Regions from separate parts of the Staphylococcus sp. GDH8C109P genome, predicted to be linked through region 1. Evidence: riboswitches for the same ligand, from Rfam matches in the RefSeq annotation. Region 1 holds a riboswitch; each other region holds the start of a gene.

Region 1 (4,466 bases):
AATACCTTTCCATCATAAAAATCCGATTCCTTCTGTTGGACTTGAAGCTTGAGCTGTATACTTAACTGGTATTCTTCCTGCTTGATAACTCATTCTACCTGCTTGAATGCCCAATTTCATAGCTTCGGCCATTTTCCCTGGATCTTTCGCACTAGAAACTGCTGTGTTTAATAGAATGGCATCGGCACCTAATTCCATAGCATGACATGCATCTTTTGGTGATCCTACACCTGCATCAACTATTACAGGTACCTTAGCGCGTTCAATAATATAACGTAGATTTAAAGGATTATTTATTCCTCTTCCAGTACCAATAGGTGAAGCTAGCGGCATAATTGCATGCACACCTAATTCTTCTAGACGTTTAGCAAGTACAACATCATTTGAAATATAAGGACACACTGTATAACCTTTTTCGAGTAAAACTTTGCATGCCTCATATGTTTCTAAAGGATCGGGTAGTAAGGTTTCCTGGTCACCTATCACTTCAACTTTAATCATGTCACAAAGATTGGCGTGATTAGCAATTTCTGCAATTCTTATTGCTTCCTCCGCTGATGTTGCACCAGCAGTATTAGGAAAAGTAACAAAGTTTGATAAGTCAACTTTTGCTAAAGGATTAGGTAATTTCTCATCATATAAGTTCATTCGACGCACTGCAAAAGTTAAAACCTCTGTTTCAGATGCATCTATAGCTTCCTTTTGAATGGCTTCTGTTTCAAATTTACCTGTACCTAATAACAATCTTGAATTGAATTCAAATTTTCCTATTTTAAACATTTTATCCGCCTCCTACAAATTCTAATAATTCTAAACAATCTTTATCATTAACGATATAATCTTGAAATTGGTTTTGTTTAATTAATTTTTTATTATGTTCAACAATTACTCTCTTTTCGTCTAAACCGAGTGTCTGCAATATTTCTTGTATATTCAAAGGATTTTCAAATGTGAAATTATCACCATTAATAACGCAATGCATCATGATTCATTCCTTTCTCACTTATTGATAAGTAAATGATTAAACTATGTTGCTTCATAATTTAACCATGCTTTGTGTAAGGCTTGTACTGTTTTTATTGAGTGATTAAATATTGAAATACCTGCGATACCTTGAAACCCCTTAGGTAAATGAGACATCGTTTTTAAATTAATGCCGCCTAATGCGACTACAGGAATATCAGTTTTCAATGCCTCATTGATTTCAGTTAACGATTTAGGTGCTAACCCTTTTTTAGACTTGGTTTCAAATACGTGCCCATAAAGTACAAAATCTAAATTTAATTCTTCTGCATATTGAATCGCCTGGCGACTGTGTGTAGACATACTTATTTTTATGTCTGAACAATATGATTTCAAAGCATGAATTTGTTCATCACTTTCTCTAAAATGTATACGTGATAAGTCGCAAGATTGGAGAACATGATAATCACTGTGAATAATAATTTTATCTTTCGGAAAATGCTGTTGCTTTAGTTGATTTATCCATTCTATCGTCTCAGAAGTACACATCGGTGATCTGACGATTAGGTAATCTATATAAGGTTCAATTTCGCAATAATTAATGCAACCTTGCTTGGTTAATTTATGATAACTGGTAATCGCAATAATCATAATAATCACTCCTAAAATAAAAAAACGTTATTTTTCCAAATAGGAAAAATAACGTTAATGTGAACGGACAAATATGGTTTATAACGCCACTTTTCCTACGCCAGTACAAACTGGATCAGGTTCAAGGAATTCTAGCGTCTCACGCTAGTCTCAGCCTTTTTAACATAAAGGCACTTCCAGTGGTTAAACTTAGCTCTATTTAATTAATGTGAATTTTACATTTAATTCATGTTTAACTTAACGTAAAAACTGTATTATTTCAACCTTATATATTTTTAGCTTATTATTTTCTAGGAAATATCATGTACAAATCATGCATGATTGCTACTATATCATAACTTTAGTGAGATATTTTTAATAATTCCTTTGTTATTTCTTTAGTCTCATCGTAAGTTTTTTTGTATATTGCAAAATATTTCATATATTGCTTATGATGTTCTAAACTGGGTTCAAATACTTTATCGTATTGAATAAATTGTTGAACCATTTCAGCGACATCATTAAACCACCCTACACCTTTTGCTGCTATCATCGCTGCACCCATACTCGGTCCTTCTTCATGTTTTAATTTATATACTTTTGCGTTAAAGATATCTGCTTGTAACTGAAGCCAAAAATCACTTTTAGCTCCTCCACCAATAGAAATTATTTCTTTAATTTTTTTATCGTTTTCACGTAAATAATAGAAAGATTCATATAATGCAAAAGTGATGCCTTCAATCACAGCACGAGCCATATCTTTATTAGTATGCATATGACTTAACCCAATAAAACTTCCTCTAATGTGACTATCACCATGGGGTGTACGTTCTCCTGATAAATATGGCGCATATATTAAACCATTACTCCCCAGAGAAGATTGTTTAGCTTCATCCAAAATTTGACTATAAGTTAAACTTGGCATAATGTTTTTTTGAAACCATTTTAAACTATCGCCTGCAGCTAATATAACACCCATTGCATAAGATTTTTGAGGGAGCACATGATTAAAATGATGTATATTGTGACCATAAGTCCCTGTATTCTCAGAATCACACGCTAATATAACACCAGAAGTACCAATACTACATAGTGTATCGCCCTCACTAATAACACCTGCGCCTAATGCACCACAGGCATTGTCACCACCTCCAGCATATACTGCGACATCTTTATCTAAACCTAATTCATCTGCAACTGAATTATTAAGGTACCCTACAAAATCTTGTGATTCAATTAAATTTGGACAAAGTTGGTATACACCATAATATTCACAAATATTTTTATTCCAACACTTATGTGCTATATCCATTAACAATGTGCTTGATCCATCAGAATATTCCATATTTATCGTATCTGTGAATTTAAATCTCACATAATCTTTAGGCAGTAAAAATACATTTGCTTCAGACCAAATCAATGGTTCATTTTCTTTAACCCATAACAACTTCGTTAATGTAAAACCTTCTAAAACAGGATTATCCATGACATATTCACCAAATTGTTGTTTTATTTGTTCACACTGAAAAGTGGATCTTGTATCATTCCATAAAATGGCATTTCTAAGTGGTTGAAATTGATGGTCAAGCAACACTAAACTATGCATTTGGCCAGAAAATGATATACCTTTAACCTTCATATCTGCTAACTGTTCTGAATTCAATAAGTACTTTATACAATCTTTAGAGGCTTCAAACCAGTCTTCTGGATTTTGTTCACTAAAACCTGTTTGTTGATTAATAACATGGATAGGTTCACTAGTACCATCTAAAACGTCACCTTTTTTATTAATAGCAATGGCTTTCACAGAACTTGTACCGATATCTATGCCTAATACAATCTCTTTCACATATACCATCCTTTAATTTATAGTTATTTTTAAACTATTTATCTTCAATGTCATTCACGTTATATTTATAGCACAATATATTTGAAAATAAAAATTATCTTTATAAAGAAAATATTTTCAATTTAATTTTTATACATCAAACAAGCAACAACAATGAATGATTCACCCTTTTATATTAAGAAATGCAATGATACTGTTTTCAATGTTTTAAAATACATTAGAGTTCATACAAACTTATTAAATTTAAAACAAAATGCACCGAGATATCATTTTTTCTCAGTGCATAAAAGTATAAGTAATGATAATGCATGTAACCTTTTAAGTATCTAAAATAGTAATTTAGACGCGTAAATAACAACCACCACAGTAATTGAGCTTAATAAAGTAGATAAAAAGACAAGTTCCGCTGCAAGTTCTGGGTGATTGTCATACTCCTGAGCAATCACAGAACTATTTACTGACGTCGGCATTGCTGAGGCAATAAACAATGTTTGCGCAATCACGCCTTCGATACCCATGATTTTTATAATTATTAATGCGATGACGGGTCCAATCACTAAGCGTACAAATATAAAAATATATGATAATGACCACTTGAAAGTAAAGTTTATATTGGCAATTTGTGCGCCTAACATAATTAAAGCAATTGCAATCATCGCATCTGCTACATAATTCGCTGGCGTCCAAATAAATTCCGGTATAGGGATATCAGCATAATTTAAAATAATTGCAAATAGCAAGGCGTATAATACTGGCATTTTAAAATAACCTAACATCGCTTTTAATTTTCCAATTTGTGCAGACTGTATTGCGAAAATACCATATGAAAAAGTGAAAATATTTTGTAATGATAGAACGATAACTTGTACTGACATCGCTAGTGGATCACCCTTGAACACTAGGTCATTGACTGGTACACCATAGTTTCCAGAATTAAAAAATAATACACTGTTGGTTAGCGTTGTAGCCTCACCTTTATCCCTCTTGTTTATTAAAGTTAAAACTTTTCCCACTATATATAAAA
Region 2 (4,466 bases), on a different contig from region 1:
TCATTTTTCAATTGCTTTTTATATCTTTCTAAAATATCTTTATCTTTATCCGTAAGTGGATAATTTTCTAATAAATCGGGACGCTTTTCCCACGTACGTATCAGTTTTTGTTCATGACGCCATTGATCAATATGCGCATGATTACCTGACAATAATACATCTGGCACGTTCATATCTTGGTATGAACGTGGTCTTGTATATTGTGGAAATTCTAACAAACCATCTTGAAAGGAATCATCCTCATGTGATTGTCGATTGCCTAAAACACCTGGTATTAACCTTACAATTGCATCAGTCATTACCATAGCAGGCAATTCTCCACCTGTTAAAACATAATCTCCCATAGAAATTTCATCAGTAACTAGGTGCTGTCGAATTCGTTCATCATACCCCTCATAATGTCCACAAATAAAAACCAAATGTTCTGAATGACTGAGTTCCTGTGCAATTTCCTGATTAAATGGCCGACCTTGTGGACACATTAAAATCACTCGTGTATCTTCTGTTTTTTCAATGCACTTCATTGCATTAAATATAGGTTCTGGTTTGAGCACCATACCTTGTCCACCGCCAAATGGATAGTCGTCTACTTGATTATGTTTATTTTCAGCGAAACTTCTAAAATCGACAGTATTGACTTGTAGCATTTCCTTATCTTGTGCTCTTTTTAAAATCGATTGATTTAATACGCCATCAAACATTTGAGGGAACAAAGTTAAATAATCTATCTTCATTATTCCAACAGTCCTTCCATAGGCGTAATATCAATACGTCTACCTTCAACATCTATATGTTTAACAACATCTTCTATATATGGTATAAGATATTCTTTATCACCTTTGACAACCCATACATCATTCGCACCCGTTTCAAAAATTTCTATCACGCGTCCAATAGGCGTTTCTTTTTCATCGAATACGGTACAACCAATAATATCTGAGTAATAATATTCATGTTCACCCAATTCAATTTCTTCATGGTCGCGTTCTTGTAAAAGTATCTCCCCTTTTAAATGTTCAATATCATTAATATTATTGATTCCTTCAAAAGTCAACATGTGCAACCCTTTATGCATACGATATGTCGCAACTTTCAATTCTATTGTTGGTTCATTTTGACGTTCTATCATCACAATTTCACCTGGTTGAAAGCGAATATCTGTAAAATCTGAGTGAGATTGGACTTTGATTTCGCCTTTTATACCATGTGTGTTGATAATTTTACCTATTTCTACTTTCATTTAAGCTCCTCCGATAATGTATATATCATTGAAATTCGTTTTTTACATTTTTGATTAAACTAATTATAACATGAATTGTTTTAATTATTATAAGTCTTCACTATACGTTACGTGGTAAAATGTTGTATTGATTATTCTAAATTACTTTTTTAAACAATCTTATTAATTAGTGAACGTGCGCTAAAATGTTTCTGATCATTTATATAAGTTTTCACTCATTTGGTAATTTAAAAGGCTGGGACAAATGTATTGTCTCAGCCTCTTATCATTATATTGACATGTGCTATGGTAAACGTTTTACCTTAGTCATCCATGCGGAGATGAGACGATGAAATCATTTTAAATCACTGAGATTTCTACGCCTCTCCTTTTATAAATTTAATATGTGTAAATGATGACAATTATTTTTGATCGTCAAATTTTTTCAAGATACCTTCTCTTGATAAGATATTGTGTACAGTATCTGTTGGTTTAGCACCATTTTTTAACCATTTTAATGCTAACTCTTCATCAATTTTAACTTCTGGAGCATTTACATTATTTGGATTATAAGTTCCGATTTGTTCGATGTTACGACCATCACGTGGCGCACGAGCATCTGCTGCTACGATACGATAGAATGGATTTCTTTTTGAGCCTAAACGTGTTAAACGTAATTTAACTGCCATTTATATTCTCTCCTTTGATTGTTCTAATTTTTATTTTCTACAAGAAATAATATTAACAGTTATTTAGAAGTTTGTAAAGAGTTTCTTCTTTACCATTTTATATTTCTACTCTTAAACAATTAATTGTATCAATATAGCTTCTGATTTCGACGTAAACTTGACATTAATCATTAAACACTATAAATTGAGAATAAATTAAATATGAAATGCACTAGGGGTGTTTTTTAACTGAGATGAGTTTACTCAAACCCTTTGAACCTGATCTAGTCCGTACTAGCGGAGGGAAGTGTTACAAAAATGACAAAGCTATTTTAATATCTTACTTATAGATTGTAGATTTTTAGTACACAACTTCTCTCACGGAGGTTGTGTATTTTTTTATTTAATAAATAATTCTAGGAGTGAAATGATGACTAAAACAATACTTATAACTGGTAGCAGTAGAGGATTAGGTGCATCAATAGCAAAAACTTTAGCTAAGCAAGGACATAATGTAATTATCAATTATTTTCAAAATAAAGCATTAGCAGAAAAAGTTGTGGACGAAATTGGTCACGCGCGTGCAATTGCGATCCGCGCTGATGTCACTGACAGAACACAAGTTGATCAATTAATCACGGAAGCTACTAATTATTTTGGAAAAATAGATGCTGTTGTGAATAATGCGCTTATAGGATTTAAATTTGATCCTTCTAGTCAAAAATCATTTAAAGACTTAAGCTGGTCAGATTATCAACAACAAATTGACGGTACACTCAAAGGTGCTTTTAATGTAACGCAAAGCGTTATTGATCAATTTATTAAGCACAAATCAGGTACCATTATATCTATCGGAACGAATTTATACCAAAATCCTGTTGTACCCTATCACGAATATACTACCGCTAAGTCAAGTTTAATCGGTTTCACTAGAAATATCGCTGCCGAACTAGGTCAATATGGTATCAAAGCTAATGTCGTTTCTGGTGGCTTATTAAAAACTACAGACGCTAGTGCTGTCACTACGGATGAAGTGTTTGATTTAATCGAACAAACTACGCCATTACATAAAGTTACAACACCACAAGATGTAGCTAACATGGTGACATTTTTAGTTTCCGATCAGGCTAATGGTATCACCGGACAAAATATTACCGTAGATGGTGGCTTAACAATGAATTAAAATATGGAGGGCATCAATTATGACACACGATCAACATCTCAATATAGGTGTATTAATTTACGGTTGTGGCCATCACCAAGCTGCATGGCGTATGCAAGATTCTAGTATTGAACGAATCGGCGATATCGATTATTATCAATCGCTAGCTCGACTAGCAGAACAAGGCTTGCTGGATGCTATATTTTTTGCTGATAATCAATCTTTTCCTGCAAAAACGGATAATGATATGCCAGCTTTTTGGTTTGATCCATTAATGAATTTAGCAGCAATAGCACAAGTAACACAAAATATAGGCCTTGTTGCGACTATCTCAAGTACATTTTCGAATCCTTTTACTGCTGCAAGACAATTATTGAGTCTTGATCATATGAGTCAAGGACGTGCAGGTTGGAATTTAGTAACGTCTATGACAGATTTAGAAGCTGCAAATCATAGCATGTCTCATTTACCTGCACATCAAGAACGTTATAAAAAAGCAGATGAATTTGCATGTGTCATGAATCAATTATTAACATCTTGGAGCTTAGAAGATTTTATACATGAAAAGGTGCATGATATTCTAATCAATGCGAATCATATCCATGCGATCAATCATGAAGGAGAACACTTCAAAGTACAAGGGCCTTTAACAACACCAAGCAGCTTACAAGGCAAACCTGTTGCTATGCAAGCAGGTGCATCAGATCCTGGCATTGCATTAGCTACTAAATACGCAGATGCTGTTTATGCAGTAGCTTGGAACATACAGCAAGCTACTACATTTAAAAAAAGATTAAATCATCAACTAAAATTAGCAGGTAAATCAGAAAGCAGTATAAAAGTCTTTCCCGGGTTAGTCACATACGTGGCCCCAACATACGAAGAAGCTTATGCTAAAAAGCAAAAACTAGATGAAAACTTAGCAATTGAAACAGCATTAAATCAATTAGAATTTTTCATCCATCAAGATTGTCATAATTGGGATTTGGATGAACCGGTGCCACCTTTACCACCAATAGAAGCTTTTAAAGGTCCCAAAGGTCGTTATCAAACTGTATTGGAAATTATAAACGACAAAAACCCAACTTTACGACAATTGTTAGGATATCTTAGCGCAGGTGGTGGACATTTAACGCTTATCGGAACACCGGAACAAATTGTTGATGAAATGGAACATTGGTTTAATGAGGGTGTAGCCGACGGATTTAATTTAATGCCACCAACTTTTCCTAATAGCTTAGAAGATTTTGTAGATTTCATCATTCCAGAATTACAAAAAAGAAATCTTTTTAGAACAGAATATGAAGGTACGACATTTAGGGAAAATATTAATATACCTAAGTCAAATTAAATAACATGCCATTCACAAATGAAAATTCATAATTTTATATTTCAAACGATTTTGCATCGTGATGAC
Region 3 (4,466 bases), on a different contig from region 1:
TCGGAAAAATTGCTAATAATGTCGAAAAATATATCAATCAAGGCTCATTAGTTGGTATAACTGGACAAATGCAATCGAGAAAATTTGAAAAAGAAGGACAGATGCATTTTGTATCAGAAGTTTTTATTGAAACTATTAAATTTATGTCCCCACGCTCTAAAAATGAAGATGAAGCACTTTTTGATCCACTTCCAATAGTCCCAAATCAAGAACTTATTAATAAATTTCATATAGAGGAAAACGATATTTATGAAATTGTATAAAGTTTCAGGCATTCCCAACTCCCCGTTAATTTAACCCATCAAATCTAATATACATTTAATCCTACTATTTAATTATACTTCTATCAGGCTATTCCTATTTATTCAAGAATGATTCAATAGGAATAGCTAATATACATACTCTATCGAAAACATATCCAGTATTAAAAAAAGCTGAAATTCAGGCTAATACAATACAGAATAATCAGATAAATTACAATATTATTACACAACATAATTTTTATTATTACTAGTATAAACTTTCATAGCAGTTTTTGAAGTGAAAAGTTATGCTTTTGTACTATTTTGAAAATGTAATCCCCGTGTAAAGAAAAGGTGTACTTTTTTATTTGACTGTAACCTGCTACTGTTTTTTAGATGTTATAGTTGTACTTGCAAATTAATCATAACGAAAAAATTATTTACCTTATAGGAGGAATTTTTAAAAATGAAAAAAACAGTATTAGCTTCAACATTAGCAGTAGGCTTAGGCGTAACAGGATTCGCAGCAGGAAACTCAGCAGACGCAGCTGAACAAGGTGTAGACAAAGCAGAATTAGCAAACTTAGCACAATCTAATCCAGAACAATTAAATGCATCACCTGTACAAGAGGGTGCATATAACTATAATTTTAATTTCAATGGTACAAACTATAATTTTGAATCAGATGGTCAAACATGGTCATGGAGTTTTGGTGGAGGTTCTAGTGAAGATGTTTCATCAGAACAAACAACTTCTGTTGAACAACCTCAACAAACACAAACTGAACAACCAGCACAAGAAGCACAAACTGAGCAACCAGCTCAACAAGCTGCTCCACAAACTGAACAAACACAACAACCACAACAAGAAGCAACTACAAAAGCTTCAACTCAATCATCAAGTTCAAATGAAGCTTCAAATAGTTCATCAGGTGTGAATGCACACTTACAACAAATCGCGCAACGTGAATCAGGTGGCGATATTCATGCTACAAACCCATCATCAGGTGCTTCAGGTAAGTTCCAATTCTTACAAAGTACATGGGATTCAGTAGCTCCAGCTGAATATCAAGGTCAACCAGCAGCTAACGCACCAGAATCAGTTCAAGATGCTGCAGCTCAAAAATTATATGACGAAGTTGGCGCTTCACAATGGGTTACTGCATAATAAAATAATATGTAACAAATTATTTTATTATACAAAGCTAAGACAATTTAATTGTCTTAGCTTTTTTATTATATAGAAAATAGCTCAGGTAAACTTAGGGCTTAACTCATTTTTTCTATTGCAAATATCGGAAGTACATAAGTGGCAATTAAATCATATTTCTGTATTACTGTTTGGAGTAAATTCACACCATAAATTCTCTTTTGCTAAATTTTTTTATCAATTGGTCTTAGTTGCTATAAACCATTTTATTGCAATAGGTGGTATACTTTGATATGTTTTATATAAATACAACATAAAAACTACTAGGGGAGCCTTATGGCTGAGATGAGAAATTCAGACCCTTATAACCTGATTTGGTTAAGACCAACGTAGGAAAGTAGCGTTCATTAATATTTGGGAAATTGCTCTAATATATTTATTAATAAACTACATTCTTACGGGGATGTAGTTTTTTTAATTAGGAGGGCTAAATTTGCTATTTTCACAGGAATTAAAAGAAGCATCAAAACCAATTATTGAGGATATTTATAATGATTCATTTATTCAAGAAATGTTACACGGTACGATTTCTAACGAAGCTTTGAAATTTTATTTAAGAGCAGATGCTTCGTATTTAAAGGAATTTGCAAATATATATGCATTGCTAATACCAAAAATGAATAGATTGGAAGAAGTCCAATTTTTAGTAGAACAAATCCAATTTATCGTTGATGGTGAAGTAGAAGCACATGAAATATTAGCGGCATACGTACAAGAAAACTATGATGAAATCGTCCAAGAAAAAGTTTGGCCACCAAGTGGAGACCATTATATCAAACATATGTATTTCAATGCTTATTCAAAAGAAAATGCTGCATATACAATTGCAGCAATGGCGCCATGTCCGTATGTGTATCAGGTAATTGCTAACGAAGCCTTGAAAGATAATGAACTAAATAAAGATTCAATTTTAGCAAAATGGTTTGAATTTTATAGTACAGAAATGGATGAATTGGTAAATATTTTCGATGGTTTAATGGACCAGTTAACTCAAAATATTTCTATTGAAGAAAGAAGGGCAATAAAATCTTGTTTCTTACAAAGTACGATACATGAACGAAATTTCTTTAATATGGCTTATATACAAGAAAATTGGTTATATGGAGGTCAAACGAATGAATAAACCTAAAATAGCATTAACGATTGCAGGAACAGACCCTACAGGTGGCGCAGGTGTCATGGCAGATTTGAAATCATTTCACGCATGTGGCGTATATGGTATGGCTGCAATAACTAGTATTGTGGCCCAAAATACGAAAGGCGTACAACACATTCATAATCTAGATTCAACATGGTTAGCAGAGCAAATGGAAAGTATATTTTCCGATGAACTGCCACATGCTTTGAAAACGGGTATGATTGCATCGAAAGAAATGATGGAGATTATTCAAACATATTTAAAAAAATACGATGATATTCCTTATGTAATTGATCCGGTTATGTTAGCGAAAAGTGGTGATTCACTAATGAATGATGATGCCAAAGCTAACTTACAAAACATTTTATTGCCTCATGCTACAATAGCGACACCTAATTTACCAGAAGCTGAGGAAATTACAGGCATTACTATTAATGATCAACAATCGATTTATCAAGCTGGCAAAATATTTATCAATGAAATTGGTAGCAAAGGTGTAGTTATAAAAGGTGGACATTCAAATGATGAAAATAAATCTATAGATTATTTATTTACACAAGATGATGTATATACTTTTGATGAACCAAGATACGATACAAAACATACACATGGTACAGGATGTACTTTTTCAGCCGTTATTACCGCAGAGTTAGCAAAAGGTAAATCTATGTTTGATGCAGTTCAAAAAGCAAAAAAATTTATTTCTCTTAGTATTAAACATACACCTGAAATTGGTTTTGGTAGAGGACCAGTAAACCATTTTGCATATATGAAGGAAGTTGGTTTAGATGATGAATAATTTGGAAAAATTAAGGGCGGATCAACCGCTTGTAATATGTTATACGAATGATGTAGTGAAAAATTTTACCGCGAATGGTTTGTTAAGTCTTGGTGCTAGTCCAGCAATGAGTGAGGCGCCTGAAGAAGCATATGATATGCTGACAGCTGCAAAAGCATTGTTAATAAATATTGGTACGTTAACAAAAGAAAGAGAACAAGATATTTTAAAAATCGCAAAAACAGCGAATCAACTTGGCAAACCGATTATATTTGATCCTGTTGCTGTAGGTGCTTCACAATATCGCAAGGATTTTTGCAAAAAATTCCTGAATGAAATAAAAGTTGCTGCTATTAAAGGAAATGCTTCTGAAATTTTAACGTTAATTAACAGTGATACGAAAATGAAAGGAACTGACAGTGACAATAGTTTAGATTCAGTATCAATTGCAAATGAAGCATATGAACATTTTAATACGGCGATTGTCATCACTGGCAAAGAGGATATCATTGCTCAAAATGAACGCATATTTAAACTATCTAATGGATCTTCATTATTGGCAAAAATAACTGGTGCTGGTTGCTTATTAGGAGCTATAGTTGCAACTTTTGTTGAATCAGAAAATCCATCCATAAATGCATTAATAGAAGCGGTCTCTATATATAATATCGCTGCTGAACAAGCCGAACAAATTTCAGCAGGACCAGGCACTTTTAAAGTAGAGTTATTAAATGCATTATATAACATTACTTTTGAAACATATGTACAATATCATAATAAGCAAGAGGTGTAACAATGTTTAATAAAGAGTATTTAAAGCTATATTTTATTTGTGGAACACAAGATATACCAAAGGACAAATCAATCATAGATGTTGTGACCGAAGCTTTAGAATCTGGGATTACAATGTTTCAATTTCGAGAAAAAGGGGAGGGCTCATTAACTGGAAATGCCAAAATAGAGCTTGCACAAAAGTTATTCTCTTTATGTAAAAATTACAATGTTCCTTTTATTGTTAATGATGATGTAGACTTAGCAAATGCTATAGATGCAGATGGAATACATGTAGGACAAAATGATGCAAATGTAGATATATTT

The links. A riboswitch is a leader RNA that binds a small molecule or an ion and turns the genes downstream of it on or off. The one in region 1 is predicted to bind thiamine pyrophosphate.
Region 2: linked by a shared signal. The riboswitch ahead of KA867_RS09845 (3-oxoacyl-ACP reductase) and the one ahead of KA867_RS04550 (thiamine phosphate synthase) in region 1 are both predicted to bind thiamine pyrophosphate.
Region 3: linked by a shared signal. The riboswitch ahead of tenA (thiaminase II) and the one ahead of KA867_RS04550 (thiamine phosphate synthase) in region 1 are both predicted to bind thiamine pyrophosphate.

What each region holds. Positions count from the first base shown of each region.
Region 1 is NZ_JAESMX010000009.1:594,955-599,420, forward strand. It holds gene KA867_RS04535 (ThiF family adenylyltransferase) at 1-13, opposite strand, end outside; gene KA867_RS04540 (thiazole synthase) at 13-780, opposite strand; gene thiS (sulfur carrier protein ThiS) at 782-982, opposite strand; gene KA867_RS04550 (thiamine phosphate synthase) at 1,027-1,614, opposite strand; TPP riboswitch at 1,689-1,802, opposite strand; gene xylB (xylulokinase) at 1,955-3,442, opposite strand; gene KA867_RS04560 (AEC family transporter) at 3,769-4,466, opposite strand, start outside.
Region 2 is NZ_JAESMX010000019.1:39,148-43,613, forward strand. It holds gene trmD (tRNA (guanosine(37)-N1)-methyltransferase TrmD) at 1-734, opposite strand, end outside; gene rimM (ribosome maturation factor RimM) at 734-1,240, opposite strand; gene rpsP (30S ribosomal protein S16) at 1,642-1,908, opposite strand; TPP riboswitch at 2,112-2,210, shown strand; gene KA867_RS09845 (3-oxoacyl-ACP reductase) at 2,318-3,070, shown strand; gene KA867_RS09850 (LLM class flavin-dependent oxidoreductase) at 3,090-4,400, shown strand.
Region 3 is NZ_JAESMX010000023.1:22,402-26,867, reverse strand. It holds gene KA867_RS11955 (single-stranded DNA-binding protein) at 1-263, shown strand, start outside; gene KA867_RS11950 (transglycosylase family protein) at 709-1,410, shown strand; TPP riboswitch at 1,708-1,805, shown strand; gene tenA (thiaminase II) at 1,886-2,575, shown strand; gene thiD (bifunctional hydroxymethylpyrimidine kinase/phosphomethylpyrimidine kinase) at 2,568-3,389, shown strand; gene thiM (hydroxyethylthiazole kinase) at 3,382-4,161, shown strand; gene thiE (thiamine phosphate synthase) at 4,164-4,466, shown strand, end outside.